4 regions of the Citrobacter sp. LJND-P06 genome follow, and region 4 is predicted to be linked to each of the others. Evidence: predicted binding sites of a transcription regulator. Region 4 holds the regulator's gene; each other region holds the start of a gene.
The links. The regulator CRP, encoded in region 4, controls carbon source genes, mostly activating them, when cyclic AMP is high. The targets are predictions, from matches to a motif close to ATGTGANNNNNNTCACAT.
Positions count from the first base shown of each region.

Region 1: a site for CRP is predicted at 5,344-5,361, ahead of focA (formate transporter FocA). Genes of this name have one in related genera too.
Region 2: a site for CRP is predicted at 6,324-6,341, ahead of mlc (sugar metabolism global transcriptional regulator Mlc). Genes of this name have one in related genera too.
Region 3: a site for CRP is predicted at 3,581-3,598, ahead of deoC (deoxyribose-phosphate aldolase). Genes of this name have one in related genera too.

Region 1 covers NZ_CP187317.1:2,937,579-2,945,223, reverse strand. The annotation lists gene ACO7SM_RS14110 (PA3715 family protein) at 3-797, opposite strand; gene pflA (pyruvate formate lyase 1-activating protein) at 1,151-1,891, opposite strand; gene pflB (formate C-acetyltransferase) at 2,086-4,368, opposite strand; gene focA (formate transporter FocA) at 4,428-5,285, opposite strand; gene ycaO (30S ribosomal protein S12 methylthiotransferase accessory factor YcaO) at 5,691-7,451, opposite strand; gene ACO7SM_RS14085 (DUF421 domain-containing protein) at 7,588-7,645, shown strand, end outside.
Region 2 covers NZ_CP187317.1:2,419,947-2,427,591, forward strand. The annotation lists gene ynfE (selenate/tellurate reductase subunit YnfE) at 1-1,972, shown strand, start outside; gene dmsD (Tat proofreading chaperone DmsD) at 2,184-2,798, shown strand; gene clcB (voltage-gated ClC-type chloride channel ClcB) at 2,949-4,238, shown strand; gene bioD (dethiobiotin synthase) at 4,194-4,889, opposite strand; gene mlc (sugar metabolism global transcriptional regulator Mlc) at 5,015-6,235, opposite strand; gene ACO7SM_RS11585 (LysR family transcriptional regulator) at 6,364-7,263, opposite strand; gene ACO7SM_RS11590 (MFS transporter) at 7,480-7,645, shown strand, end outside.
Region 3 covers NZ_CP187317.1:3,881,364-3,889,008, reverse strand. The annotation lists gene ACO7SM_RS18370 (patatin-like phospholipase family protein) at 1-242, shown strand, start outside; gene ACO7SM_RS18365 (metal-dependent hydrolase) at 239-1,015, shown strand; gene ACO7SM_RS18360 (YjjW family glycine radical enzyme activase) at 1,083-1,946, opposite strand; gene ACO7SM_RS18355 (YjjI family glycine radical enzyme) at 1,918-3,468, opposite strand; gene deoC (deoxyribose-phosphate aldolase) at 3,730-4,509, shown strand; gene deoA (thymidine phosphorylase) at 4,632-5,954, shown strand; gene deoB (phosphopentomutase) at 6,007-7,230, shown strand; gene deoD (purine-nucleoside phosphorylase) at 7,329-7,645, shown strand, end outside.
Region 4 covers NZ_CP187317.1:361,657-369,301, reverse strand. The annotation lists partial or broken gene ACO7SM_RS01665 (hydrolase) at 1-859, shown strand, start outside; gene ACO7SM_RS01660 (YheU family protein) at 862-1,080, shown strand; gene ACO7SM_RS01655 (phosphoribulokinase) at 1,134-2,003, shown strand; gene ACO7SM_RS01650 (OsmC family protein) at 2,092-2,496, opposite strand; gene crp (cAMP-activated global transcriptional regulator CRP) at 2,805-3,437, shown strand; gene ACO7SM_RS01640 (YccS/YhfK family putative transporter) at 3,489-5,576, shown strand; gene argD (bifunctional acetylornithine/succinyldiaminopimelate transaminase) at 5,566-6,786, opposite strand; gene pabA (aminodeoxychorismate synthase component 2) at 6,872-7,435, opposite strand; gene ACO7SM_RS01625 (putative adenosine monophosphate-protein transferase Fic) at 7,467-7,645, opposite strand, start outside.

The DNA.
Region 1 (7,645 bases), 2.1 Mb from region 4:
GCTTACTCCAACGGTGCCAGCGTTTGTGGGACGGTGTACTGTTTCCCGTCATAGCGCAGAGTCCAGTTGGCCTTACTCAGTGTATCTTTCGCAGTGCATTCACCGTTAGCGTCAATAAAGGCTGTGGATGCCACACTTTTTTCGCTGACACGGATATCGGCGTAACCCTTATGGGAAGAGGGGGCGATAGCAAGAGTACGTTTGATATCGTTAAACTCTCCCGCACAGTTTCCGTCCCATTCGCCGCTGTTAGCCGCCAGCGCTACCCCCGCTAATACCCGGCGTAGTTGGTCATTTTCAATGACGTACAACGACAGCGCATCTTCACCTATCGGATTAACGCGTGAGCTGCCGCTACGGGTAATGTGCAGACCAAAGGCGGTTTGGCCGGGAGCCACTTTCCAGCGTGCGGTATCCAGTGCGATACCCGTAATGCGGATTGCATCATCACTCATTCGATCTGGCAGGTGTAATCGTTGTTTAACGTCCAGTGTGTCTGAGTTGAGCACCAGTAGCTCCAGATCGCCATTGTGTTCATCGACGTTTTTCTCCTGGAACATCAGGGGGACAGCGGCAAGCGTCAATTCAGGCTGGGCAGGCCAGACGCGACAAATCGCGCTTTGGGGTGAGTTGCCCGTGATATCGATAACCTGATTATCACGGGTGATTATCGTCCCTTCCGCTGCCGGTTTCGCATCCGGCCACGCGTGCTGCACAATGGCGTTAATATCGCAACGGTTAGCGGCATTCACGCCCAGGCTGGACAGCAGTAAAATCCCTGAAATAAGTAAGCGCATAATTATCTCCTTTAACGGCCTGACAGGTAGAAGCGGGCTGCAACCTGAACGCTGTCGGTGAAATCAACGATCATCGGCAAAGGCCCAGGGCGATTCTTTTTGGCGATTTATGGGAAGGGGGAAACACTCTGTTGCGTGGATATCGCGTTGGCTGTATGGATTGCATTCATTACAGCGCGCAACGGTATTATCGTAGAAGAACGCGACGGTTTCTTGAGTATTATCATCGTTATACAAGCAAAAAAGCTCCGACCCGGGATTAGCCCGGGCCGGAGCTTCATGGCGTGTAAAAAGAAGCGCGAACATTCCATATCGCAAAACGCCATCCATGCTTTGCTTCCTTAGTACATTAATCAATACATCACTTTATGACCATACTGCTCGAGAATGCCTTTTACACGATCCATGGTCTCTTTCTTCGGCGGATGGACGCCATCAAGTTTGTACTCTTCACCCATCGCCACCCATTTGTGTTTGCCCAACTCGTGATACGGCAGCAGTTCAATTTTCTCGACGTTGCCCATATCACGGGTAAACTCGCCCAGGCGATGTGCAGAGTCATCATCATCAGACCAACCCGGTACGACGACGTAGCGGATCCACACGTTAATATTTTTCGTGGACAGGTAGCGGGCAAATTCCAGCGTGCGATGGTTAGAAACGCCCACCAGGTTCTGGTGGATCTCGTCATTCATTTGCTTCAGGTCAAGCATGACGAGGTCAGTCACTTCCAGCAGTTCATCGATCACCGGATCGTAACGACGGACAAAGCCGTTTGTGTCGAGGCAGGTGTGAATGCCTTCTTTTCTACAGGCGCGGAACCAGTCGCGAACGAACTCCGCCTGCAGAATGGCCTCACCGCCGGAAGCGGTAACGCCGCCGCCGGAGGCGTTCATAAAGTGACGATAGGTGACAACTTCTTTCATCAACTCTTCAACAGTCACTTCTTTACCGCCGTGCGTATCCCACGTATCACGGTTATGGCAGTACAGGCAGCGCATCAGGCAGCCCTGGAAAAAGGTAATAAAACGGATACCTGGGCCGTCAACGGTGCCACAGGATTCAAAGGAGTGAATGCGACCAATAACTGACATTGCGGTGTTTCTCCAGATGTGGCCCATCCGGGGCCGTGTGAGTGCACAGTTGTTCACTGTGTCGAGTCTGTTTTGGCAGTCATCCATTAAGTATAGATAGCTGACGAAACAGGCTGCGGGTAGGGGGACTACCTGTTAAAAAGGCCCCACTTACGTGGAGCCTTTATTGTACGCTTTTTCAGTCAGACAGGGAATTACATGGTCTGAGTGAAGGTACGGGTAATAACGTCCTGCTGCTGTTCTTTAGTCAGGGAGTTAAAACGTACTGCGTAGCCAGATACACGGATGGTCAGCTGCGGATATTTTTCCGGATGTTCCATCGCGTCCAGCAGCATTTCACGGTTCATGACGTTCACGTTCAGGTGCTGACCGCCTTCAATGGAAGACTCGTGATGGAAGTAACCATCCATCAGGCCTGCCAGGTTGGTCTTACGAACTTCGTCGTCTTTACCCAGTGCGTTCGGAACGATAGAGAAGGTGTAAGAGATACCATCTTTAGCGTAAGCAAACGGCAGTTTTGCAACGGAGGTCAGAGAGGCAACAGCACCTTTCTGGTCACGGCCGTGCATTGGGTTAGCACCCGGTCCGAACGGCGCGCCAGCACGACGACCATCTGGGGTGTTACCAGTTTTCTTACCATACACAACGTTAGAGGTGATGGTCAGAACAGACTGAGTCGGGATAGCGTTACGGTAAGTATTCAGTTTCTGAATTTTCTTCATGAAACGTTCTACCAGGTCAACCGCCATGTCATCAACGCGAGAGTCGTTGTTACCAAACTGCGGGTATTCGCCTTCGATTTCGAAGTCAACAGCCAGGCCGTCTTCGTCACGAATCGGTTTAACTTTCGCATATTTGATTGCAGACAGGGAGTCAGCAGCAACGGACAGACCAGCGATACCACACGCCATGGTGCGGATAACGTCACGGTCGTGCAACGCCATCAGAGAGGCTTCGTAGCTGTACTTGTCGTGCATGTAGTGGATAACGTTCAGCGCGGTGACATACTGCTTAGCCAGCCAGTCCATGAAGTGATCCATGCGGTCCATGACTTCGTCGAAGTTCAGAACGTCGCCTTTGATCGGTTCAGATTTCGGACCCACCTGGATTTTCAGTTTTTCATCAACGCCGCCGTTGATTGCGTACAGCATGGTTTTCGCCAGGTTTGCACGCGCACCGAAGAACTGCATTTGTTTACCAACAACCATCGGGCTTACGCAGCAAGCGATAGCGTAATCGTCGTTGTTGAAGTCCGGACGCATCAGGTCATCGTTCTCGTACTGCAGAGAAGAGGTGTCGATGGACACTTTAGCGGCGAATTTCTTGAAGTTCAGAGGCAGTTTTTCAGACCACAGAACGGTGATGTTCGGCTCCGGAGAAGGCCCCATGGTGTACAGGGTGTTCAGGAAGCGGAAGCTGTTTTTGGTTACCAGAGTACGGCCGTCAACGCCCATACCACCGATAGATTCAGTTGCCCAAATCGGGTCACCGGAGAACAGTTCATCATATTCAGGAGTACGCAGGAAACGAACCATACGCAGTTTCATGACCAGGTGGTCAATCATTTCCTGAGCGTCTTGCTCTGTGATTTTGCCTGCTTTGATATCACGTTCGATGTAAGCATCCAGGAAGGTGGATACGCGACCGAAGGACATTGCTGCACCGTTCTGAGACTTAACAGCGGCCAGGTAGCCGAAGTAGGTCCACTGGATAGCTTCCTGAGCGTTGGTAGCCGGACCAGAGATATCGCAACCGTATTTAGCTGCCATTTCTTTGATCTGACCCAGCGCGCGGTGCTGTTCAGCGATTTCTTCACGCAGACGGATAGTCGCTTCCAGGTTTACGCCGTTTTCCAGATCGGACTGCAGAGAGACGAACTGAGCGTATTTGTCTTTCATCAGGTAGTCGATACCGTACAGCGCAACGCGACGGTAGTCACCGATGATACGGCCACGGCCATACGCATCTGGCAGACCAGTCAGAACGCCAGACTTACGGCAGTTCAGAATGTCTTTGGTGTAAACATCGAATACGCCCTGGTTATGGGTTTTGCGGTATTCGGTGAAGATTTTTTTCAGCATCGGGTCCAGTTCGCGATCGTACGCTTTGCAGGAACCTTCAACCATTTTGATGCCGCCAAACGGGATAATCGCACGTTTCAGCGGAGCTTCAGTCTGCAGACCAACAATTTTCTCGAGCGCTTTGTTGATGTAACCCGCGTCGTGAGAAGTGATGGTGGATGCAACGGAGGTGTCAAAGTCAACAGGCGCGTGAGTGCGGTTTTCCTGTTTAACGCCTTCCATCACGCTGTCCCACAGAGCTGTGGTCGCATCAGTCGCGCCAGCCAGGAAGGACTCGTCACCCTCATACGGAGTGTAGTTTTTCTGAATGAAGTCACGGACGTTTACTTCATTCTGCCAGTCACCTTTGGTAAAACCTTCCCAGGCTGTGGCTAACTTTTCATTAAGCTCGGACATGTAACACCTACCTTCTTAAGTGGATTTTTTATTTACTGCGTATAACCAACATCAAAGGACTAATGATGATCGTTGCCACGCAGGTAAATGACCCAGTATGTCAACCCGACCAACAAACCGCCGCCGATAATGTTACCGATCGTAACCGGAATCAGGTTATCGGTGATGAAATTCATCACGGTCAGGTGAGTAAAATTCTCCGGAGCGGAACCGACAGCGGCCCAAAATTCCGGTGTTGCGAAGTCGCGGATTACAATACCCAAAGGGATCATAAACATGTTTGCGATACTGTGCTCAAAACCGCTGGCCACAAACATGGCGACCGGTAATACCATGATGAACGCTTTGTCCATCAGGCTGCGACCTGAGTAGCTCATCCACACGGCCAGGCAAACCATCAGGTTAGCAAGAATACCGAGGCAGACAGCTTCAACAAAAGTATGGTGCATTTTATGGTCAGCGGTTTGCAGAACGTTGAGTCCCCATGCGCCATTGGCGGTCATATACTCGCCAGATAGCCACATAAGTAAGACGAACAGCAAGGCGCCGATCAGGTTGCCAACATAAACGTTAAGCCAATTTTTTGCCAGTTGACCCCAGGTGATACGGCCGCTGGCCTTGGCGACGACAATCAGTACCGTTGAAGTAAAGAGGTCTGCGCCGCAGATAACACAAAGAATCAGCCCCAGAGAGAAGCAGATACCCCCCACCAGTTTAGCCATACCGAACGGCATCGTTCCGGTACCGGTTGTGGCGGTAATATAGAAAACAAAGGCGATTGAGATGAATACACCGGCAGTAATCGCCAGATAGAATGTCTTCAGCGGATGTTTCGTTGCTTTATAGACACCTGCTTCTTCGGCCACTTTGGCCATTGCAGCAGGGAGTAAAAGATCAAAAGGGTTGTCAGCTTTCACACTAACTCTCTCTTTATTAAGTCGGCGACGAGATACTAACAAAGCATTATAGATGAGAATTTGATATAGATCATATCTCACCTGGCTTATAGGCCTTCAAGTCGCATGGTTTTTGCACGATTGCGATGTAATTGATTGATTTATAAAATAAAAATAAATTTTAAAAGTTATAATGTGAGTTGAATTTTTTCTCTGAACCTCTGAAAATGCAGTTAATTAAAATGGAGTAATTGACATCTATTGCAACACTTACGCATTATTTTATGTAATATCAACTACCAATATTTAACCTTGTTATTACATTTATTTTTGGTTAGGCAAAAATAAGTAAAACGGGGCACTAAAAGCGCCCCGTAATATAGCTCAACCGAGTGTTCAAGCCTACTTAGCGTAAGCTATTCGGTTTTATTTTGACCACCAGAGGGCTTTTGCACGTTGCAGCTTCTCATAGGCCTTCAACAGAGACTGGTGCGATGGGAACGCCAGTAAGTCGCCGTCAACCGCCTGTAACCCATAAAACGCTGCTTCGCCGCTCAATGCCGCGCTTGCCGCTTCAACGGCTTCTGCGCCATACATGCGAACAAAAGCATTCAGATATTGCAGAGGTTCACGATCCTCTTCCTGCGCCAGCAGCAGTAATGTCTGCAGGCAACGGTAGTAGTTCGCACGTTCAGCGCTGAAGACAGAGGCGTTAAACTCCATCGTCCACTCAGTCCAGATCAGCGCCTGCTCAAGGTCGCCACCAGCCAGCGCCAGCATCGCTTTTAGCTCGCCAATACGCAGCGTAGACCAGCCGTTATCCGGCCCGGTTGCCAGTCCCAACAGTTCGCGTACGCGGGTAAAGTCGTCAAAACCTTCTTCATCGAGTTGTTCGATAAGATTCAGGTAGGTTTCTTTTTCCCACTCGCTGCCCGGCAGAGCAAGGATCGTTTCGCGCAGGTGGCTACCCATGCTGTTGTTGGCTAACCACAGATCTTCGGCCGGGTAGATGTCAGACATGCCCGGCACAATGATACGGCAGGCATAAACGCCCAGGTGCTCATAATCGGCGATGTACACTTCTTTATCTTCAGCATCGAAGATAGCCATCAGGGTGGCGAATTCTTCTTCCGTGGTGCCGGAGAAATTCCAGTCAACGAACGGGTAATCGGCGTTCTGCTTAAACAGATCCCAGGAGATCAGACCGCTGGAATCGATAAAGTGGGTTTCAAGGTTGGTGTGTTCAGCCACTTCTTCGTCATCAAAGGTTGGCGGGGTAAACACATCAAGATCTTTCAGACCGCGGCCCTGCAACAGTTCAGTGACCGTACGCTCCAGCGCCACGCCGAAGTCCGGGTGCGCACCGAAAGAGGCGAAGCAGGTACCGTTGGCCGGGTTAAACAGAACCACGCAGATAACCGGGTACTGACCGCCTAATGAACCGTCATAAGCGAAAATCGGGAAACCTTCGGCTTCCAGTTTAGCGATGGATTCGACCACGGCCGGATAGCGCGCCAGCACATCGGCTGGGATTTCCGGCAGGCTGATGCTTTCCGCGATAATGCGATTTTTCACATAACGTTCAAAAACTTCAGACAGCCCCTGAACGCGCGCTTCATTCGGCGTATTACCGGCAGACATCCCGTTAGAAACATACAGGTTGCCGATAATATTCATCGGAATATACACGGTCTGGTTATCAGACTGGCGGGTAAACGGCAGACCGCAGACGCCGCGCTCTTCGTTACCGGACTGCAGGTCAATCAGCATACTTCCGGTGAGTTCGTTATCCGGATCGTAGAACGCACGCAGACGCGCATCCAGCAGACCTTCAGGAACGTCGTCATCTTCGGTTAGCGGGAACCATTTTTCGTTCGGGTAATGGACGAACGGGCCATTGGCGATGGTGTCACCGAGCCAGAAATCAGCAAAGAAATAGTTCGTGGACAGACGCTCAAAATATTCGCCCAGCGCGGAGGCCAGTGCCGCTTTTTTTGTCGCGCCTTTACCGTTGGTGAAGCACAGCGCGCACTCTTTGTCGCGAATGTGCACAGACCAGACGTTTGGCACCGGATTCAGCCAGGAGGCCTCTTCAATATGGAAACCAAGGTCGAGCAGTTTTTGCTGGAAGCGAGCGATGGAATCTTCCAGAGCAGCGTCTTTGCCAGGGATAAATGTTTGCGTCATGAAAATCACTTTTGTCGTACGGAAAGCGCGCAATCATACGGGTTTTCCAGGCATGGCGCTATCGCCGCCGGGCCTTCGGCGTAAATAAAAGTATTGACTATGCTTTTACAAAACTCACCCGCGCAAGGGCACAAAAATGAAGGCGTTCGATTGGCAACGTATGGCGCTGGATAACGTGCCGCTGGAGTTTCTGG
Region 2 (7,645 bases), 2.1 Mb from region 4:
TGAAGCCGTGTATATCAACTACTCCTCCGGCATCGTCGGCGGCAATATTACGCGCTCCTCGCCTTATGCCTCGCTCGTGGCCCGTCTGATGAACTGTTATGGCGGTTTTCTTAGCCACTATGGCACCTACAGCACGGCGCAAATCGCCGCCGCCATGCCGTATACCTACGGCTCAAATGACGGCAACAGTATCTCAGATATTGAAAACACCAGGCTGGTGGTGATGTTTGGTAATAACCCTGCTGAAACCCGGATGAGCGGTGGCGGTGTTACCTACTTTCTTGAGCAAGCCCGGGCGCGTTCAAATGCCAGGATGATCGTTATTGATCCCCGTTACACCGATACGGCAGCGGGTCGTGAAGACGAGTGGATCCCCATCCGTCCGGGTACAGACGCGGCGCTGGTCGCCGGAATCGCCTGGGTGTTGATCACTGAAAATCTTGTCGATCAGCCCTTCCTTGACGCCTGTTGCGTCGGCTACGATGAAAAAACACTCCCCGCTGATGCGCCAGCCAATGGGCATTACAAAGCTTACATTTTGGGTCAGGGCGAAGACGCCACCGCCAAAACGCCGCAGTGGGCATCGCATATTACCGGCATCCCGGTCGATCGCATTGTGAAACTCGCCCGTGAAATTGGCGCCACCAAACCGGCCTATATTTGCCAGGGATGGGGCCCTCAGCGCCAGGCGAATGGTGAGTTAACCTCACGCGCGATTGCCATGCTGCCGATTCTGACCGGCAACGTGGGGATCCACGGAGGCAACAGCGGTGCGCGCGAATCCACATACACCATCACGATTGAACGCATGCCGCTGCCGGACAATCCGGTTAAAACGCAAATTTCCTGTTTTAGCTGGACAGACGCCATCGTCCGCGGCCCGGAGATGACAGCCTTACGTGACGGCGTGCGTGGCAAAGAGAAGCTGGACGTACCGATTAAATTTATCTGGAACTATGCTGGCAACACCATTACCAACCAACACTCGGATATCAATAAAACGCACGAGATTTTGCAGGATGACTCGAAATGCGAAATGATCGTCGTGATAGATAACTTTATGACTTCTTCGGCGAAGTATGCCGACATCCTGCTGCCAGACCTGATGACCGTCGAGCAGGAAGACATTATTCCCAACGAGTCGGCCGGTAATATGGGGTATTTAATATTTATCCAGCCGACCACCGCGCCTAAATTTGAACGTAAGCCGATCTACTGGATTATGAGCGAAGTGGCAAAGCGCCTTGGCGCGGATATTCATCAGCGGTTCACCGAAGGGCGAACACAGGAGCAATGGCTGTACTATTTGTATGCCAAAATGCTGGAAAAAGACCCAGCGCTTCCCGCCTATGACGACTTAAAGGAAATGGGGATTTATAAACGTAAAGACCCGAACGGTCATTACGTCGCCTATAAAAAATTCCGAGAAGACCCGCTGGCGAACCCGCTCAAAACCCCGTCGGGAAAAATCGAAATCTACTCCAGCAGGCTGGCAACCCTTGCCAACACCTGGGAACTGGATAAAGGCGACGTCATCAGCCCACTGCCGATTTATGCCTCCACGTTCGAAGGGTGGGACGACCCTAAACGGAGCACATTCCCGCTTCAACTCTTTGGTTTTCATTATAAATCCAGAACGCATTCCAGCTACGGAAACATTGACGTTCTGAAAGCTGCCTGCCGACAAGAAGTCTGGATCAATCCGATAGACGCTCAAAAACGCGGCATTGCCAACGGCGATATGGTGCGCGTGTTTAACGATCGCGGTGAGCTTCGTATTCCCGCGAAGGTTACGCCGCGCATTCTGCCAGGGGTAAGCGCCATGGGTCAGGGGGCCTGGCATGACGCCGATATGTCAGGCGATAAAGTCGACCACGGCGCGTGCGTTAACACGTTAACCACGCAGCGTCCTTCACCACTGGCAAAAGGGAATCCGCAGCACACCAATCTGGTGGAAATCGAGAAAGTCTGAGTCCCGTCACTGCGTCGCCGCGGGCGTTTCAGCGACGCGTTGGGTTTCTGCCCGGGAGCAAATTCTGGTTGTGGGTGGCGATTCCCGCTAAAATGCCGCAAAACCCTGGCTAAACTGCGGTTACTGACCCACCGGATTTAGAACGCCCGGCATGACGGTTACAGGTTAATAAACTCGTGCGGGGAAACCCGCACCTTTTAGGACGTTTTGCATGACCTCAATTTCACAATCTAACGAATTCCCGATGGCGGCGCGGGTGCTTGGCGCCCTGTTTTACTACGCACCCGAAAGTAGCGAAGCCACCCCGCTGGTTCACGCATTAACCTCTGAGGGCTGGCAGGCGCAGTGGCCGCTTTCTCAGACGCTGTTAACGCCGCTGGTGACCTCTTTTCAGGCTGAGTGCGATGAATCGCTGACTGAAGCCTGGCAGCGGTTATTTGTTGGCCCGTGGGCGCTGCCTTCACCGCCCTGGGGATCGGTCTGGTTAGACAGAGAAAGCGTGCTCTTTGGCGACTCCACGCTGGCGTTACGCCAGTGGATGCGAGATAACGGCATCCAGTTTGAGATGCAGCAAAATGAACCCGAAGATCATTTTGGCTCCCTTCTGTTGCTGGCCGCCTGGCTCGCGGAGAATGACCGCCACACAGAATGCGAACAGCTTCTGGCCTGGCATCTGCTTCCCTGGTCGAGCCGTTTTCTGGCGGTTTTCATTGAGAATGCCAACCATCCATTTTACCAGGCATTAGGCCAACTGGCGCAGCATACGTTGGCCAACTGGCAGTCACAGTTGTTGATCCCCGTCGCGGTAAAACCGCTGTTCCGCTAAGATAACAGGCGTCGTTAACGTTTATCGACTCTGCGGGTCGGTAAGCGTTAATGTCCCGCTAACAACGGCAATTGACACGGACGGTTTTGCTTCTTTTCGCATTTCACCGCACACTACCGTTATCAAAATCACATCACACTGCGATTATTCATGCATCGTTTACCTGCTTACCCCGATCTTCGCACTCTGTTTCGCCGTTTATGGCTCGCCGCATTGATCGGTATTTTTGCTGCGCTGGCGGTGAGCGGATTTCGCCATGCGATGCTGCTCCTCGAAAAGCTATTTTTGAGTAATGACACCGGGAGTCTGGTCAATGCGGCAGCGGGTCTTTCGCCGCTAAGGCGTTTACTCACCCCCGCCCTCGGTGGGTTCGTTGCCGGAGCCCTGCTGTGGGGCTGGCAAAAAATGAATCAGCAACGCCCGCACGCGCCTACGGATTACATGGAAGCCTTGCAGACGGATGACCCCTTTGATTACCGTTCCAGCCTGGTGAAATCGCTGGCGTCGTTGTTAGTGGTTGCCACGGGGAGCGCCATTGGGCGTGAAGGTGCCATGGTATTGCTGGCCGCGCTGGCCGCCTCCGCATTGGCGCAACGTTTTGCGCCCCGTGAAGAATGGAAGCTCTGGATAGCCTGCGGTGCCGCAGCGGGTATGGCGAGCGCTTATCATGCACCGCTGGCCGGAAGTCTGTTCATCGCAGAAGTTCTCTTCGGCACATTAATGCTGGCATCACTGGGGCCGGTGGTGATCTCTGCCGTTGTCGCGTTGCTAACCACCCACGTACTCAACGACAGCAGCGCGCTGCTCTATACGGTTCACCTGTCACTCGACCTGCATGTGCGGGAATACGCCCTGATTATCAGTATAGGGCTGGTCGCCGGGCTCTGCGGTCCGTTACTGACGTGGTCAATGACCGCAACTCATCATGTTTTTTTACGGCTTCAGCTAACGCCGCCCTGGCAACTGGCATTGGGGGGACTGGCGGTCGGGTTGCTTTCTCTGTTGACGCCAACCGTCTGGGGAAATGGCTATAGCGTAGTGCAATCTTTTTTGTTATCCCCGCCGCTGCTTTCCGTGATTGCCGGGATCTTCATCTGTAAATTGCTGGCCGTGCTCGCCAGTAGCGGTTCCGGCGCACCTGGCGGCGTGTTTACGCCGACCCTGTTCGTCGGTCTGTCAATCGGTATGCTGTTTGGTCGCCTGTGGGGGATCGGGATCCCCGGCACGGATGAAATAGCGATTCTGCTGGGATTAACGGGGATGGCGACGTTACTGGCGGCCACCACGCATGCGCCGATAATGTCTACGCTGATGATTTGTGAAATGACCGGGGAATATCGTTTACTCCCCGGGCTGCTGATGGCGTGCGTAATCGCGTCGGTATTATCGCGAACGTTACGCCACGACTCGATTTACCGACAGCACGCTGCCAAGCATTGACATGCGGATGTACTGCCCGAGTTCACGCTGCTCTGCGCGAGGAAGATACGGCAGTTCGCCAATCAAAGGCGCAGGGATTTTTTTACCGAGTACATCAATGATCCCTGCATAATGCGCAAGGCCTGGGTTGATACGGTTCGCGACCCATCCCATTAAAGGCAGTCCATCATTGGCAATGGCCTGCGCCGTCAACAGCGCATGATTGATGCAGCCTTCCTGGATCCCCACCACCATCAGTACCGGCAGTTGCTCCTGCACGACCCACTCGGATAATGGACGAAGGTCATTCATCAGACTCCGCCACCCTCCGGTGCCTTCCACAACAACGTGATCCACCTTTTCACTCAGACTCGCCAACCCATTGGACAGCAAGGTGTAATTGATGGGGCCGCTGTGCGCCACGCTACTTTCATCTTCGCTTAACGCAATCGGGTTGATGGCTTCATAAGGTAATTCAATCGAAGAGACGCTTTGCAGCACCAGCGCATCTTTGTTGCGCAACCCTTCAGGGGTCTCTTTGCTTCCTTTGGCGACCGGTTTGTAACCCGCGACAGTTTTACCCCCTGACGCTAACGCTTGTAGTAATGCGCGGGAAACCACTGTCTTCCCAACAGAAGTGTCTGTACCTGTAATAAAGAAACGCTTCAGCATCACTAACTCCACCGTTATGCTTCAAAAATATAAGTCAGGAAAATAATACAGTGGAGAAAGTCTAAGGTATGACAAGGGGGATCGGCTTGAGATAGCGCAATTTTTCGTACGACAGTGAAAAAATGTTAACCCTGTAATAGACGAATCAACAAAGAGCCGTTATACATCGCGTCTTTTACTAACGCCGCGCCCGCCATCGTTCCCTGATTTGAAAACTGCGTGCTCTCAACGGCAATGTTTTTACTGTACGCCGGGAGCGCTTGCTGGCGAATGCTGTCGGCAATGGCGGGGAAAAGAATATCCGCTGCTTTGCTTAACGGAGAACCGATCAGGATTTTTTGCGGGTTAAATAAATTCACCATGATGGCCAGAATACGCCCCACATGGCTTCCGACGCCGCTGATGATATCCTTCGCCAGTAAGTCCCCTTCGAGGGCGGCCTGACACAGTGAATCCACCGTTAATGGCTGACCGTGCAGCGTAGAACTCATCGACTGATTGAGGCGTAATTGCGCCAGTTCGAGGACGCTGTCCACGCTGGCAATGGTTTCCAGACAACCGTGATTACCGCAATAGCAGCGTTTACCGTAAGGATCCACCTGGGTATGACCGATCTCAACCAGGCTACTGCTCCCCGCATGCAGCAAATGACCATCAGTGATGACGCCCGCCCCCACGTTGTGATCAATCACCACCTGAATGACATCACGCGCGCCGCGTGAGGCGCCAAAAAGCGCCTCGGCCATCGTCCAGGCACTGATATCATGCTGAATATAGACCGGTACGCCGGTATGCTTCACCAGCGTTTCACCCAGCGCCATCTCTTTGACATCGTCATAAAACGGCATCCGGTGAACAATGCCATTCTCAGTATCAATAATGCCCGGCATCGTGACGGCGATAGAGGTTAACCGCTCAAGCTGCTGTTGATGGCGGATAAAAAACTGATCGACCAGCATGATGATGCGATCAAGCAGCGGAAGGTCGGCAATAAGGGGAAGTTCAAGACACTCCTCCACAACCAGCTTGCTGCTCAGGTCGCGCAAGGCGAGGAAAATCTCTCCGCGACTGATGCGAATAGACAGGTAGTGCCAGGCCTCAGTTTCCACCACCAGCCCAACGGCAGGACGACCACGGCTACCCGCTTCTTTGATCTCCAGTTCCTGTACCAAATGCGCTTCAAGCATTTCGCGGACAATTTTTGTAATACTGGCAGGCGCCAATTGCGCAAGGCGAGAAAGATCAATACGCGATACCGGTCCGAGCTGATCAATCAGGCGATATACCGCGCCCGCGTTGGTCTGCTTGATTTGATCGATATGCCCAGGCTGACTATCAGCAACCACCTCTGACTCCCTTTATTTTCGCGCTCCGAAATAATCTGTAGGCTATGGTGAAGGACTTCAACACTTGCCGTCAAATTTTTACGTAGCCGTGTGATTTGCCGCACATTTTTACCGCTTTTTAAACTAAATTAAGCACGACTGACTGCGGATAACAACTGATGACGAAACCTCTGCGCGGCATGACTTTGCTCATGGTGTTTCGGCCAGACCAGCCACATTTCCGACACGGCATCGGCTTCAGCGATCGGTATCCAGCACATTTCATCAAGCTGCACACGTTTAAAGGAGGCGGGCAGAATCGAAACGCCCAGCCCTGCCGCCACCAGTCCGATGATGGTCATGGCCTCCCCGACCTCCTGGGTAATGACCGGCGTCAGATTATAACGACGCATCAGCCCGAGGATATCGTCGTACAGACCCGTGCCAACGTGGGGATCAAAAAAGACAAACGGCTCTTTTGCCAACTCGGCCAGCGTCACCACCGGCTTTTGCGCCAGATGATGCTCACGCGGGATCATCGCCATCAGCGGTTCATGCAGTATCACCTCCCGGTTCAGCGTATCCGGAAGCTGCGTATTACGCAGCAATCCCATGTCCAGCGCCCCTTCACTCAACGGCGCAATCTGCTCACGGGTATTCATTTCACGGGTCTGCATATGGACATCAGGAAATTCCAGACGAAACCCGGAAAGGGTATCGGAAACCGCTTTAATAAAGGGCGCAGACGAAGTGAAACCGATGCGTAATTCGCCCGCCTCTCCCTGATGCAGACGCTCAGCCCGCGCCGCCGCCTCATTGACCAGCCCCAGAATTTGCCGACTGTCGGCCAAAAACTGCCTCCCGGCGGCGGTCAACGCCACGCTGCGATTAGTTCGCGCCAACAGCCGCGCCCCAACCTGCTGCTCAAGGATCTGAATCTGTTGGCTCAGCGGCGGTTGCGAAATATTAAGACGGGCGGCGGCACGACCAAAATGCAGTTCTTCCGCAACCGCCACAAAATAGCGTAAGTGACGCAGCTCAATATTCATATTTTAAAAGTATTATTTGAGATTATTAATATATTAGACAGAATATTTTGATTTTCCTACTCTTAAGTCTGATTCTGCAAGCGTAGTGTTGCAGCCAGTCTGGATGAGGGTGTACATAATCCCAGACCCAAATGGCGCGAAAAGGCTTAATGAGTCAGTTTTTCAGGTGGTCATGCCCGTCACCTAAACTACGGGGATGCTAAGCAAGGATTTCACGTGAGCCGTACTACTATTGTCGATACCGCCCCGGCAAGCGATGTTGATGAACAGATTATTTCCCAGCCAAATCAATTTATAAAACGCGGCACCTCCCCGTTTATGCGCGTCACACTGGCGCTTTTTTCTGCCGGACTGGCGACATTCGCCCTGCTCTATTGCGTAC
Region 3 (7,645 bases), 1.1 Mb from region 4:
GTCGCATTCCGGCATTGCGTGAGGATTACAAAACCGGGCGTCTGTGCGGGCGCTATTTTTTGGCGACGGTGGGGAAACTGCTGGCGAAAAACCCACCGATAATCCGCCATACGCCGAAGATTGTGGTTCCCGGAAGGGTGGTGGTGCCCGCCGCTCCGGTGGCTAACGACGCGCAGGTGAAAACCATGAGTGGTGCGCCGCAGGCCAATGACACAGCGTTCAACAGTGAGGATCTGGCGTGAGTCGGTGTTTTATCGATACGCACTGCCATTTTGATTTTCCGCCTTTTTGCGGCGATGAAGTGGCCAGTATTCAGCGCGCTGCAGATGTCGGCGTCGGAAAAATCATCGTCCCGGCAACGGAGTCGGCGAACTTCTCACGCGTGCTGGCGCTGGCGGAACAGTTCCCGCCGCTGTTTGCCGCACTCGGCCTGCACCCCATTGTCATTGAACATCACACAGACGACTGCCTGGATAAACTCCAACAGATCCTGGATAAACGCCTACAGAAAGTGGTGGCGGTAGGGGAGATTGGCCTGGATCTTTACCGGGACGATCCTCAGTTCGCAAGGCAGGCGTTCTTGCTGGAGGCGCAACTGAAACTGGCGAAACGTTATGAGCTGCCGGTTATCCTCCACTCGCGTCGCACGCACGACACGCTGGCGATGCATCTTAAGCGCCAGAATTTGCCGCGAACCGGCGTGGTACACGGTTTCTCAGGAAGCCTGCAACAGGCGGAGCGCTTTGTTCAACTGGGCTATAAGATTGGCGTGGGTGGCACCATTACGTATCCTCGCGCCAGTAAAACGCGTGATGTTATGGCGCGACTGCCGCTGGACGCTTTACTGCTGGAAACGGACGCGCCGGACATGCCGCTGAACGGTTTTCAGGGGCAACCGAACCGCCCGGAACAGGCCGTCAGAGTGTTTGAGGTGTTATGCGAATTGCGCCCGGAGCCTGAAGAGGTGATTGCCGATGCGCTGTATCGCAATACAACGACGCTGTTTGATCTTTGATTGCCGGAGGGCGAACGCGCTGTACCTGTAGGCCCGGTAAGCGTCAGCGCCACCGGGCAATTCAGATTTAAAGATACAGCGCCGGGAAAATCAGGTTAGTCACGCCGCGCTCCTGCAAGGCGCTCGCCAGGGCTTTCACGTCGTCCGGCGTTGCGCTCGGCCATGCTTTGGCTTCGCCATACACTCCGTGGGCGTGGAAAGCATTCAATCGGATGGGAACATTTCCCAGCGTAGAAATAAACGCCGCCAGCGGGTCTATCTGTTGCAAATAATCAACCTGACCGGGAATGACCAGCAGCCGCAGTTCCGCCAGTTTGCCACGTTCTGCCAACAGTGAAATGCTGCGCTTAACAAGCGCATTATCCCGCCCGGTGAGCCGTTGGTGGCACGCGTTACCCCACGCTTTAAGATCAAGCATGGCCCCGTCACACAGCGGGAGTAATTTCTCCCAGCCGGTTTCGCTCAACATACCGTTGCTATCGACCATGCAGCTCAGATGACGCAGGTGCGGGTCGGCTTTGATGGCCGCAAACAGTTGCAGGATAAACGGTAATTGCGTTGTGGCTTCGCCGCCGCTGACGGTGATGCCCTCAATGAACAATGATGCTTTGCGGATATGACGTAATACATCGTCAATGCTCATCGTCTGCGCCATCGGCGTGGCGTGTTGTGGGCACATTTGCAGGCAGGTATCGCACTGCTTACAGACATCAGCCTGCCACACCACTTTCCCGGCAACGAGACTCAGCGCCTGGTGCGGGCAGTAAGCGACACACTCTGCGCAATCATTACAGCGTCCCATCGTCCACGGATTGTGGCAGTTTTTACAGCGCAGATTACATCCCTGTAAAAACAGGGCCAGACGACTGCCTGGCCCGTCCACGCAGGAGAAAGGGATAACCTTACTTACCGAAGCGCATCTGTTGTTCATGGCTTATCACGCGGGGTTGTCGTTCCAGAATACGTGTATTACGTGCGGCTTCTTCTCCCAGCCAGGTAGTGTTGGTACGGGAGCCTTCAGCGCGGTATTTTTCCAGGTCTGACAAACGCACCATATAACCCGTGACGCGCACCAGATCGTTGCCGCTGACGTTGGCGGTAAATTCACGCATACCCGCCTTGAACGCCCCAAGACAAAGTTGTACCAGCGCCTGCGGATTACGTTTAATGGTTTCATCCAGCGTCAGGATGTCGCTGATACCAGAGTGATACCACGCATGGTGCGGCGCGACGGTTTGCAGATGGGTGATGGGATCTGGTTCGTCGCCATAGGGCAGACGCGCGCCCGGCGTTGTGCCGATATCTGAACTGATCCCCGACTGCGCATGCAGCATCGCTCTTTGCTTCCAGCCGTGTTTTACCGGTGTCTTTTCGACAAACCCAGCCAGTTGCTCACTGATGCGATAACCCAGCGCGTTTGCGGCCTCATCTTTCCCATATCGCGCTTTCAACCCTGCTTTTTCACACAGCAGATTGACGGCTTCCGCCAGGCCATACATCCCAAACATGGGCACAAAACGTTGTGGATCGATCAACCCTTCCTGCACGAGGAAGCTATTCTCAAAGAAATGTGATTGTTCGTAGAGGAAGTCACAGCGGGCATCAATGATGGAAATTTGTTGCTGACAGTAGTGCGGTAGCGTGCGCGTAAAGAAGTCATCGACAGAAGTACTGCGCTCTGCAACGGCTTTCAGGTTAAGCCTGACCAGTGTGCTGCCGCCTCCGGCAAGGGGTAAAGAGTTGTAACAACTGACGACGCCATAACCGCCTTTTGTGAAAATTTTATCATTTTCAGGGCCGTTGGAAATATGGGGCTTACTGCATTCGCAAATATTTTTCGCCACTTCCAGCAGCAAATCATCCGGTGTAATTTGCGGATCATAAATAAACGTCAGATTAGGTGCTACCTGCTTTAGCTCTGCATCTGCGCGTAAAATTGCACGGGTGACAGGGGTATCGGCAGGGCCAATATTGGCATGCATAAACGCATCAGGAAGGGTTCTGTCGAGATAGCGCCAAAAACGTTTTATTCGAATGTCGATCTCTTCTTGTGTTAGAATTCTAACATATGGTTGCAGCAGCGTATCAAGCTGACCAAGGAAGACCGGCATCGATGTTACCGAGGGCACATGGTGGTACAGAATGGTGAGCAAGGATAATGCGTCATCCAAATCCTGCGCCCCTTCCAGTTCCAGCCACTGTGAACCGTTAGCCAGAAAACGCGCATAATCAGGCAATACATAGCGGGGTTTGAAGGGGGCATGTCCTTCAAACATATCGCAAATAACGCCGTCATCCAGCGCCTGGCGGGCATCAGCCGGGAGCGGCGGATAAGGCAGATTGTTCTCGGCCTCCAGCGCCAGGAAATGGCGTTTTTGTTCAGGGCTGAGCACCGGGCTGGCCACGATTTGCTGGCAACGTTGTTGCAGGGCGGTTTCGCTTGAAACAGGCATCTTCGCTTCCTTTTTGTACCGAAGGTTTAGCGCCATTGTAGAAAGTTACGCCACGATAGCTTTTGATCCTGATGCGCCTGTCGCATTCTCGTGGGGCCTGAAAAGGTCATTTATTTGAAGTTGATCGCATTAGAGTAATGCAAATTTGTACGTAGTTTTCATTAACTGTGATGTATATCGAAGTGTAATGGCGGATGAATGTTAGAATACTAACAAACCCGCAAGGTGAAATTTTATACGGCGATGCCGTTGGAGAATCAAATGACCGATTTAAAAGCAAGCAGCCTTCGCGCGCTGAAACTGATGGACCTGACCACCCTGAACGACGACGACACCAATGAAAAAGTGATCGCGCTGTGTCATCAGGCGAAAACCCCGGTCGGCAACACGGCTGCTATCTGCATCTACCCGCGTTTTATTCCCATCGCGCGTAAAACCCTGAATGCGCAGGGCACGCCGGATATCCGTATCGCGACGGTGACTAACTTCCCGCACGGTAACGACGACATCGACATCGCGCTGGCAGAAACCCGTGCGGCAATCGCCTACGGAGCAGATGAAGTGGACGTGGTGTTCCCGTACCGCGCGCTGATCGCGGGCAATGAGCAGGTCGGTTTTGATCTGGTTAAAGCCTGTAAAGATGCCTGTGCGGCGGCTAACGTGTTGCTGAAAGTGATCATCGAAACCGGTGAACTGAAAGAAGAAGCGCTGATCCGTAAAGCGTCTGAAATCTCCATCAAAGCCGGTGCGGATTTCATCAAAACCTCTACCGGTAAAGTGCCGGTAAACGCGACGCCGGAAAGCGCGCGCATCATGATGGAAGTCATTCGTGATATGGGCGTTGCCAAAACCGTTGGTTTCAAACCGGCAGGCGGCGTACGCACGGCTGAAGACGCGCAGCAGTTCCTCGCGATTGCCGACGAACTGTTTGGCGCTGACTGGGCTGATTCTCGTCACTACCGTTTCGGCGCATCCAGCCTGCTGGCGAGCCTGCTGAAAGCACTCGGCCACGGCGACGGTAAAAGCGCAAGCAGCTACTAAGGTGCTAAGTGCCTGATGGCGCTTCGCTTATCAGGCCTGCGACATATCACCGTAGGCCGTATAAGGCGTTAGCCGCCATCTGGCAAAACCGCCTGCAAACTCTTTTCCTCATGGAGGTTACCTTGTTTCTCGCACAAGAAATTATTCGTAAAAAACGTGATGGCCACGCGCTGAGTGATGAAGAAATTCGTTTCTTTATTAACGGGATTCGTGACAACACCATCTCTGAAGGGCAGATTGCCGCCCTGGCGATGACCATTTTCTTCCACGATATGACAATGCCAGAACGCGTCTCGCTGACCATGGCGATGCGGGATTCAGGAACCGTACTGGACTGGAAAAGCCTGAATCTGAACGGCCCGATTGTTGATAAACACTCTACCGGCGGCGTAGGCGACGTGACCTCCCTGATGTTGGGGCCGATGGTGGCAGCCTGCGGGGGTTACATTCCGATGATCTCCGGGCGTGGCCTCGGTCATACCGGCGGTACGCTCGACAAACTGGAAGCGATCCCGGGGTTTGATATCTTCCCGGATGACGCTCGTTTTCGTGAAATTATTAAAGACGTGGGTGTGGCGATCATTGGGCAAACCAGTTCGCTGGCACCGGCGGATAAACGTTTTTATGCCACGCGCGACATTACCGCGACCGTGGACTCCATCCCATTGATTACCGCCTCCATTCTGGCCAAAAAGCTGGCAGAAGGGCTGGATGCGCTGGTTATGGATGTCAAAGTGGGTAGCGGCGCCTTTATGCCAACCTATGAGCTTTCTGCCGCGTTGGCAGAAGCGATCGTCGGCGTTGCCAATGGCGCGGGAGTGCGGACAACGGCGCTGCTGACTGACATGAACCAGGTGCTGGCCTCCAGCGCAGGCAACGCGGTAGAAGTGCGTGAAGCGGTGCAGTTCCTGACCGGCGAATATCGCAATCCACGTCTGTTTGACGTCACGATGGCGCTGTGCGTTGAGATGCTGATCTCCGGCAAGCTGGCCCGTGATGATGCAGACGCGCGTACAAAACTGCAGGCGGTGCTGGATAACGGTAAAGCGGCGGAGATCTTTGGTCGTATGGTTGCGGCGCAGAAAGGGCCGACGGACTTCGTTGAAAACTACGCAAAATACCTGCCGACAGCGATGCTGAGTAAAGCGGTATATGCTGACAGCGAAGGGTTTGTTGGTGCAATGGATACCCGCGCGCTCGGCATGGCGGTAGTGTCGATGGGCGGCGGTCGCCGTCAGGCATCGGACACTATTGATTACAGTGTTGGTTTTACCGACATGGCGCGACTGGGTGACAGTGTTGATGGACAACGCCCGCTGGCGGTGATCCACGCGAAAGATGAGGCCAGTTGGCAAGAGGCGGCGAAAGCGGTTAAAGCGGCAATCAGACTTGACAACGAAGCGCCTGAAATTACACCGACAGTGTATCGTCGAATCACCGAATAGCGATATACTGATCTGATCGCTTTTTTGCAGCGCAAGATGTATGGAGAACAAGATGAAACGTGCATTTATTATGGTGCTGGACTCCTTTGGTATTGGTGCAACTGAAGATGCGGATCGCTTCGGCGACGTAGGTTCCGACACTCTGGGCCATATTGCAGAAGCCTGCGCCAAAGGCGAGGCTGACAATGGTCGTAAAGGCCCACTGAATTTGCCTAACCTGACCCGTCTGGGTCTGGCGAAAGCGCACGAAGGCTCTACGGGTAAAATCGCTGCCGGGATGGATGGCAACGCAGAAGTCATTGGCGCCTATGCGTGGGCGCATGAGCTTTCTTCCGGTAAAGATACCCCGTCGGGGCACTGGGAAATCGCTGGCGTGCCGGTTTTATTTGACTGGGGTTACTTTAGTGACCACGACAATAGCTTCCCGCAGGAACTGCTGGATAAACTGGTGAAACGCGGTAATTTGCCGGGCTATCTGGGCAACTGCCACTCTTCCGGGACGGTGATTCTGGACGAGTTGGGCGAAGAGCATATGAAAACCGGCAAGCCGATTTTCTACACCTCCGCGGACTCCGTGTTCCAGATTGCCTGCCATGAAGAAACCTTTGGTCTGGATCGTCTGTACGAGCTGTGCGAAATCGCCCGCGAAGAACTGACCGAAGGTGGCTACAACATTGGCCGTGTTATCGCGCGTCCGTTTATCGGCGACAAAGCGGGCAACTTCCAGCGTACCGGTAACCGTCACGATCTGGCCGTTGAACCGCCAGCGCCGACCGTGTTGCAAAAACTGGTCGAGGAGAAAGACGGTCATGTGGTTTCCGTGGGTAAAATCGCGGATATCTATGCCAACTGCGGTATCACCAAAAAAGTGAAAGCCACGGGGCTGGACGCGTTGTTTGACGCGACCCTGAAAGAGATGAAAGAAGCGGGTGACAAGACTATCGTCTTCACCAACTTTGTTGACTTCGACTCTTCCTGGGGCCACCGTCGCGATATCGCAGGATATGCAGCAGGTCTGGAACTGTTCGACCGCCGTTTGCCTGAGCTGATGGAGCTGGTTGGGGAAGATGACCTTCTGATCCTGACCGCTGACCACGGTTGTGACCCAAGCTGGCAGGGCACCGACCATACGCGTGAGCACATTCCGGTACTGGTTTATGGTCCGAAAGTGAAACCCGGTTCGCTGGGTCACCGTGAAACGTTCGCGGATATCGGCCAAACGCTGGCAAGCTATTTCGGCACGTCGGCAATGGACTACGGCAAAAACATGCTGTAAACCTCTTGCCCGGCGGCGTTGCGCTTGCCGGGGCTACTGAATCGTAGGCCGGGTAAGCGAAGCGCCACCCGGCAAAAAAACTTATAAGGGATCTGAAGATGGCAACCCCACACATTAATGCAGAAATGGGCGATTTCGCAGACGTAGTTTTGATGCCGGGCGACCCGCTGCGTGCGAAGCACATTGCTGAAACTTTCCTTGAAGATGTTCGTGAAGTAAATAACGTTCGCGGTATGCTGGGTTTCACCGGGACGTATAAAGGCCGTAAGATCTCCGTTATGGGTCACGGTATGGGTATCCCGTCCTGCTCTATCTACACCAAAGAGCTGATCACCGATTTCGGCGTGAAGAAAATCATTCGTGTCGGTTCCTGCGGCGCAGTACGTACCGATGTCAAACTGCGTGACGTGGTGAT
Region 4 (7,645 bases):
ACCCGACGGCGATTTTGTCGATCTGGCATGGAGTGAAGATCCACATCAGGCGAAGCACAAACCACGTCTGGTGGTGTTTCATGGTCTTGAAGGGAGTCTGAACAGCCCGTATGCCCACGGACTCATAGAGGCCGCACAAAAGCGTGGATGGCTGGGTGTCGTGATGCACTTTCGCGGTTGCAGCGGCGAACCCAATCGCCTGAATCGCATTTATCACTCCGGGGAAACGGAAGACGGCACCTGGTTTTTACAGTGGCTGCAACGCGAGTTTGGTCGTGTTCCCACCGCTGCGGTTGGCTATTCGCTCGGCGGCAATATGCTGGCCTGCCTGCTGGCGAAAGAGGGTCGGGGGATTCCTGTCGATGCGGCAGTGATTGTCTCCGCGCCTTTCGTGCTTGAAGCCTGCAGCTATCACATGGAAAAAGGATTTTCGCGCGTTTACCAGCGCTACCTGCTCAATCTGCTCAAAGCCAACGCGTCACGCAAACTGGCGGCCTATCCCGGCACGCTTCCTGTCAATCTGGCGCAGCTAAAAGCGGTACGACGTATCCGTGATTTTGATGATCTTATTACTGCCAAAATTCACGGTTTTGCTGATGCGATAGACTATTATCGTCAATGTAGCGCCATGCCGTTGCTCAATCAGATCGCCAAACCTACGCTGATTATTCACGCGAAAGACGATCCGTTTATGGACAGTCATGTGATCCCGAACCCCGAGAATCTGCCGCCGCAGGTAGAGTATCAATTAACCGAGCATGGCGGGCACGTCGGCTTTATCGGCGGGACGCTGCGCCGCCCGGAAATGTGGCTTGAATCGCGCATCCCTGACTGGCTCACCACATATCTGGAAGCATAATCATGATCATCCCCTGGCAGGAGTTGTCCGCTGAAACGCTGGATAACCTGATTGAAAGCTTTGTATTGCGCGAAGGCACCGATTATGGTGAACATGAACGTTCGCTTGCGCAAAAAGTCGCCGACGTAAAACGCCAGTTACAGCGCGGCGAGGCCGTTCTGGTGTGGTCCGAACTCCACGAAACGGTCAATATCATGCCCAAAAAGCAGTTGCACGAGTAATCCCCCGCTGAGGGCCGACTATACTAAAACGAGTGTTTATTCATGGAGTTGTTATGTCTGCCAAACATCCAGTGATTGCGGTAACAGGATCCAGCGGCGCGGGGACCACCACCACCAGCCTCGCGTTCCGTAAAATTTTTTCACAGTTAAATCTGCGCGCCGCCGAGGTGGAAGGCGACAGCTTTCATCGCTATACGCGTCCGGAAATGGACATGGCGATCCGCAAAGCGCGGGACGCCGGGCGACATATCAGTTATTTCGGCCCCGAAGCCAATGATTTTGGTCTGCTGGAACAAACGTTCGGCGAGTACGGACACGCGGGCAAAGGCCAGTCGCGGAAATATCTGCATACCTACGATGAAGCAGTACCGTGGAATCAGGTGCCGGGAACCTTCACGCCATGGCAACCCCTGCCCGAACCGACCGACGTCCTGTTCTATGAAGGACTGCACGGTGGCGTAGTGACGCCGCAGCATAACGTGGCGCGCCATGTGGATTTACTGGTTGGCGTAGTACCGATAGTCAACCTGGAGTGGATACAAAAACTGATCCGCGACACCAGCGAGCGTGGACACTCCCGCGAGGCGGTGATGGATTCGGTGGTTCGCTCTATGGATGATTACATCAACTACATCACCCCGCAGTTCTCCCGTACGCATATTAACTTTCAGCGCGTCCCCACGGTGGACACCTCGAATCCCTTCGCGGCAAAAGGCATCCCGTCATTAGACGAGAGCTTTGTCGTTATTCATTTTCGTAATCTGGAAGGGATCGATTTTCCCTGGCTGCTGGCAATGCTTCAGGGCTCGTTTATTTCACATATCAATACATTAGTCGTGCCGGGCGGCAAAATGGGACTGGCAATGGAGTTGATCATGCTGCCGCTGGTTCAGCGACTGATGGAAGGCAAAAAAATCGAGTAAGGTAAGATTTTGCCGGATGGCGGTGTTGCGTTATCCGGCCTACTCCTGTCGTAGGCCCGATAAGCGCAGCGCCATCAGGCAAGGATCATCAGGCAGCAATCACTTCGTATGAATGCGTGATATTCACTGCTTTTTCCAGCATCAACGCCACGGAACAATATTTTTCAGCAGACAGATCGACTGCGCGCGAAACGGCGGCGTCTTTGAGATCATTGCCAGTCACAATGAAATGCAGATTGATATGCGTGAACAGGCGCGGCGCCTCTTCACGACGCTCGGAAGTGAGCTTCACTTCGCAATTGGTCACGTCCTGGCGTCCCTTTTGCAGAATAGACACCACATCGATCGCACTGCACCCACCCGCAGCCATTAACACCATTTCCATCGGACTCGGTGCTTTATCACCGGAGTTACCATCCATCAAAACCTGGTGTCCGGAAGCAGACTCTCCCAGGAAGGTTAGGCCTTCAACCCATTTCACACGCGCTTGCATATTTCGTAACTCCAATGTTTCAATTTTCCTGACAGATTACGCGGACATAACAAATCTCGCAACGGAAGGCGACCTGTATCAAGCTGAAGCGAGACACCAGGAGACACACAGCGAAAGCTATGCTAAAACAGTCAGGATGCTACAGTAATACATTGACGTACTGCATGTATGCAGAGAACATCACATTACAGGCTGCAGTACATTTTTAGCAGCCCCCTTCCCTGGCAGCGGGAAGCATATTTTGGCAACCCCAGAGACAGCGTCGTTTTCTGGCTCTGGAGACAGCTTATAACAGAGGATAACCGCGCATGGTGCTTGGCAAACCGCAAACAGACCCGACTCTCGAATGGTTCTTGTCTCATTGCCACATTCATAAGTACCCGTCGAAGAGCACGCTGATTCACCAGGGTGAAAAAGCAGAAACGTTGTACTACATCGTTAAAGGCTCAGTGGCTGTGCTGATTAAAGACGAAGAAGGGAAAGAGATGATCCTTTCTTATCTGAATCAGGGCGATTTTATTGGCGAATTGGGCCTGTTTGAAGAAGGCCAGGAGCGCAGTGCATGGGTTCGTGCAAAAACGGCCTGTGAAGTCGCTGAAATCTCCTACAAAAAATTTCGCCAATTGATCCAGGTGAACCCGGATATTCTGATGCGCCTGTCTTCCCAGATGGCTCGTCGCCTGCAAGTTACGTCCGAAAAAGTCGGCAACCTTGCCTTCCTCGACGTAACCGGTCGTATCGCTCAGACTCTGCTGAACCTGGCGAAACAACCCGATGCGATGACTCACCCGGACGGCATGCAAATCAAAATCACCCGTCAGGAGATCGGTCAGATCGTTGGCTGTTCTCGCGAAACCGTTGGTCGTATTCTGAAAATGCTGGAAGATCAGAACCTGATCTCCGCGCACGGTAAGACCATCGTCGTCTACGGCACTCGTTAACCCCGTCAAAATGGCGTATTACCCTGTAATACGCCATTTTTGTTGGCACCGATGTGGCGAAGACTGATCTATCACCCTGAAATCAACTACGCACTGCGGCAAACGCTGGTGTTGTGTTTACCTGTGGCGATCGGCCTTATCATCGGCCAGTTGCATCTGGGATTGCTCTTTTCTCTCGTTCCCGCCTGCTGCAACATCGCCGGGCTTGATACCCCCCACAAACGCTTTTTCAAACGCTTAGTCATTGGTGCATCGCTGTTTGCCGGATGCAGCCTGGCAATGCAGCTCCTGCTCGCGCAAGCAATACCGCTGCCGCTGATTCTGACGGGTTTAACGCTGATTCTTGGCGTGACGGCTGAACTCAGCGCCTTACATGCCCGACTCCTGCCGGCTTCGCTGATCGCCGCCATTTTCACACTCAGCCTTGCCGGTAACATGCCCGTGTGGGAGCCGTTGCTGATCTATGCCCTGGGCACCCTGTGGTACGGGCTTTTTAACTGGTTTTGGTTTTGGCTCTGGCGTGAACAACCGCTGCGCGAGTCGCTCAGTTTGTTGTACCGCGAATTGGCCGACTACTGCGAAGCCAAATACAGTCTGCTCACCCAGCATGCGGATCCTGAAAAAGCGCTGCCGCCTTTGTTGGTACGCCAACAGAAAGCGGTGGATCTCATCACCCAGTGTTACCAGCAAATGCACATGCTGTCGGCGCATCACAACAATGAATACAAACGTCTGCTGCGGGCCTTCCAGGAAGCGCTGGACCTACAGGAACATATCTCCGTCAGTCTGCATCAGCCGGAAGAGGTGCAAAAGCTGGTCGAACGCAGCCATGCGGAACAGGTGATTCGCTGGAACGCTCAAACGGTCGCCGCACGTTTACGCATCCTGGCGGATGATATTCTGTATCACCGCCTGCCAACTCGCTTTACCATGGAAAAACAGATTGGTGCGCTGGAGAAAATCGCTAACCAGCATCCCGATAACCCGGTCGGTCAGTTCTGTTACTGGCACTTTAGCCGCATTGCCCGCGTATTGCGGACCCAACGCCCGCTCTACGCCCGCGACCTGATGGCGGATAAACAGCGCCGACTCCCGCTGATCCCGGCGTTAAAAAACTATCTGTCCTTCAAGTCGCCCGCGCTGCGAAATGCCGGGCGTATTAGCGTCATGCTGAGTATCGCCAGTCTGATGGGCAGCGCGTTACATCTGCCGAAACCGTACTGGATCCTGATGACGGTGCTGTTTGTGACGCAAAACGGCTACGGCGCGACGCGGGTTCGCATATTACACCGTTCGGTAGGTACGCTGGTCGGGCTGGTGATTGCGGGCGTGACGCTACACTTCCATATTCCCGAAGGCTTCACGCTAGCGGGCATGCTGGTCATTACACTGGTGAGCTATCTGATCATTCGTAAAAATTACGGTTGGGCAACGGTCGGGTTTACGGTCACTGCGGTGTATACCCTGCAATTGCTGACGTTAAACGGTGAGCAGTACATTGTGCCGCGGTTTATTGATACGGTGATTGGCTGCCTGATCGCGTTTGGCGGAACGGTCTGGCTCTGGCCGCAGTGGCAGAGCGGTCTGTTACGCAAAAACGCCCACGACGCGCTGGAAGCCGATCAAGACGCTATACGCCTGATCCTCAGCGACAATCCACAGGCAACACCGCTTGCGTATCAGCGTATGCGTGTCAATCAGGCGCACAACACGCTGTACAACTCGCTGAATCAGGCCATGCAGGAACCCGGCTTTAACGCGCACTATCTGGCCGATATGAAACTGTGGGTGACGCACAGCCAGTTTATTGTCGAGCACATCAACGCCATGACCACGCTGGCGCGGGAACATACGATGCTGACGCCAGACCTTGCGCAACGCTATCTGGAATCGTGCGAAATTGCGCTCCAGCGCTGCCAGCAGCGTCTGGAGTATGACGGGCCGGGCAGTTCTGGCGATGTGAATATCCTGGAAGCGCCAGAGATGCTCTCCCATGGGTCATTAAGTACCCTGGAACAGCACCTGCAGCGCATACTGGGCCACCTGAAAACCATGCACACCATTTCGTCGGTCGCCTGGCGTCAACGGCCTCACCACGGGATCTGGCTCAGCCGTCAGTTACGGGATATTAAGCGTTAACGACTTTCGCGACGGCCTGAGCGAAACGCTGCATTCCCTCATCGATATCCGCCTCTTCCACCACCAGCGAGGGGGCGAAGCGCATCACATCCGGGCCGGCATTCAGCACCATCACGCCTTCATTCGCGCCCGCATAAAGAAACTCGCGCGCTCGTCCCTGATATTGCGGCTTCAACTCTGCCCCAATCAACAGTCCCATCCCGCGAATGTCGCTGAAGACGTCGTACTGCTCGTCAATTTTCTGCAAATGCTGAACAAATTTCTGCCGTTTTGTCTGAATGCCGTCCAGCACGTCTGGCGTGTTAATAATATCGAACGCCGCGCCAGCAACCGCGCAGGCCAGCGGGTTGCCACCGTAGGTAGAACCGTGGGAACCGACGTGAAACGCACTGGCAATCTCCTGCGTGGTCAGCATGGCGCTCACCGGGAACCCGCCGCCAAGCGCCTTGGCGCTGGTCAGAATATCCGGCGTCACGCCATAGTGCATATACGCAAACAGGGAGCCTGTACGCCCCATGCCGCACTGCACTTCATCAAAGACCAGCAATGCCTGATGCTGGTCGCACAATTCACGCAGTCCTTTCAGAAACTCGGGAGTTGCCGCCGTTAATCCTCCTTCCCCCTGGATGGGCTCCACCACCACCGCGCAGGTATGGTCATCCATCACGGCTTTCACCGCATGAAGATCGTTAAAGGGAACGTGGACGATGTCGGCCGGTTTCGGCCCAAAACCATCGGAATACTTCGGCTGGCCGCCAACCGTTACGGTGAACAGCGAGCGACCGTGAAACGCATTGTGGAAGGCGATGATTTTGGTTTTGAATGGGCTGTGGCGCACGCAGGCGTAATGACGTGCCAGTTTGAAGGCCGTTTCATTCGCTTCTGTACCAGAGTTCATGAACAGCACGCGTTCTGCAAACGTCGCGTCGATAAGCTTACGCCCCAGTCGTAGCGCCGGTTCATTGGTGAAGACGTTACTGGTGTGCCACAACGTTTCGCCCTGGGTTTTCAGCGCCTCAACCAGCGCCGGGTGACAATGCCCCAACGCCGTTACTGCAATCCCGCCAGCAAAATCAACGTATTCCTTTCCTTGTTGATCCCAGACGCGGCTACCTTTGCCTTTTACCGGAATAAACTCCGCCGGTGCATAAATCGGCAGGATAACCTCATCAAAAGTCGCGCGCGTAATTGCAGTTTGTTCAGTTGCCATCTTATGACCACCCAGTTATGCAGAAATTAATGTGAAATTATAATCACAAAATATGCATAAAAAATCACTAGATAGCAACTACAAATCAGCGCTGGAGGAAATTTGCCAGTAGCTGATGCCCTTGTTCGCTGAGAATACTTTCTGGATGAAACTGTACGCCTTCCAGATCCCATTCCCGATGACGAATGCCCATAATTTCCTGGGTTTCACTCCAGGCGGTGACGTCAAAACAGGCGGGAAGCGTGGCGGGGTCAATCACCAGAGAATGGTAACGCGTCACACGCAATGGCGTCGGCAACCCCAGGAAAACCCCCTGACCGGTATGGGTTATCGGTGAGGTTTTGCCATGCATGACTTTCGCGGCCCGAACGATGGTCGCGCCGAACGCCTGCGCCAGTGCCTGGTGGCCCAGGCACACGCCCAGGATGGGCAATCGCCCGGCATAATGGCGAATCACATCCAGCGAAATTCCGGCTTCGTTCGGCGTGCAGGGGCCTGGAGAAATTACGATCTTTTGCGGATTGAGCGCGTCGATTTGCGCCAGCGTCAACTCGTCATTCCGTTTGACCAGCACATCCGCGCCAAGCTCGCAAAAATACTGGTAGAGGTTCCAGGTGAAAGAATCGTAGTTGTCGATTAGCAGGATCATGGCGGCTCCGGTACGTTAGAACCGCGCTATTCTACTCAGTTTCCTCCGCTTCGCTCACCACTTTACGAAATATTGCCTGCAATGCCGACAGGTCGCCCATGGCGCCACTCTGGTTGGCCTGATTCCACTCATCCGCCTGAATACCGTTCCAGCTCAGCGCGTAACCGGCATGAATCGCCAGTTGTTCAAAGAAGATGCGCTGCGCCAGGC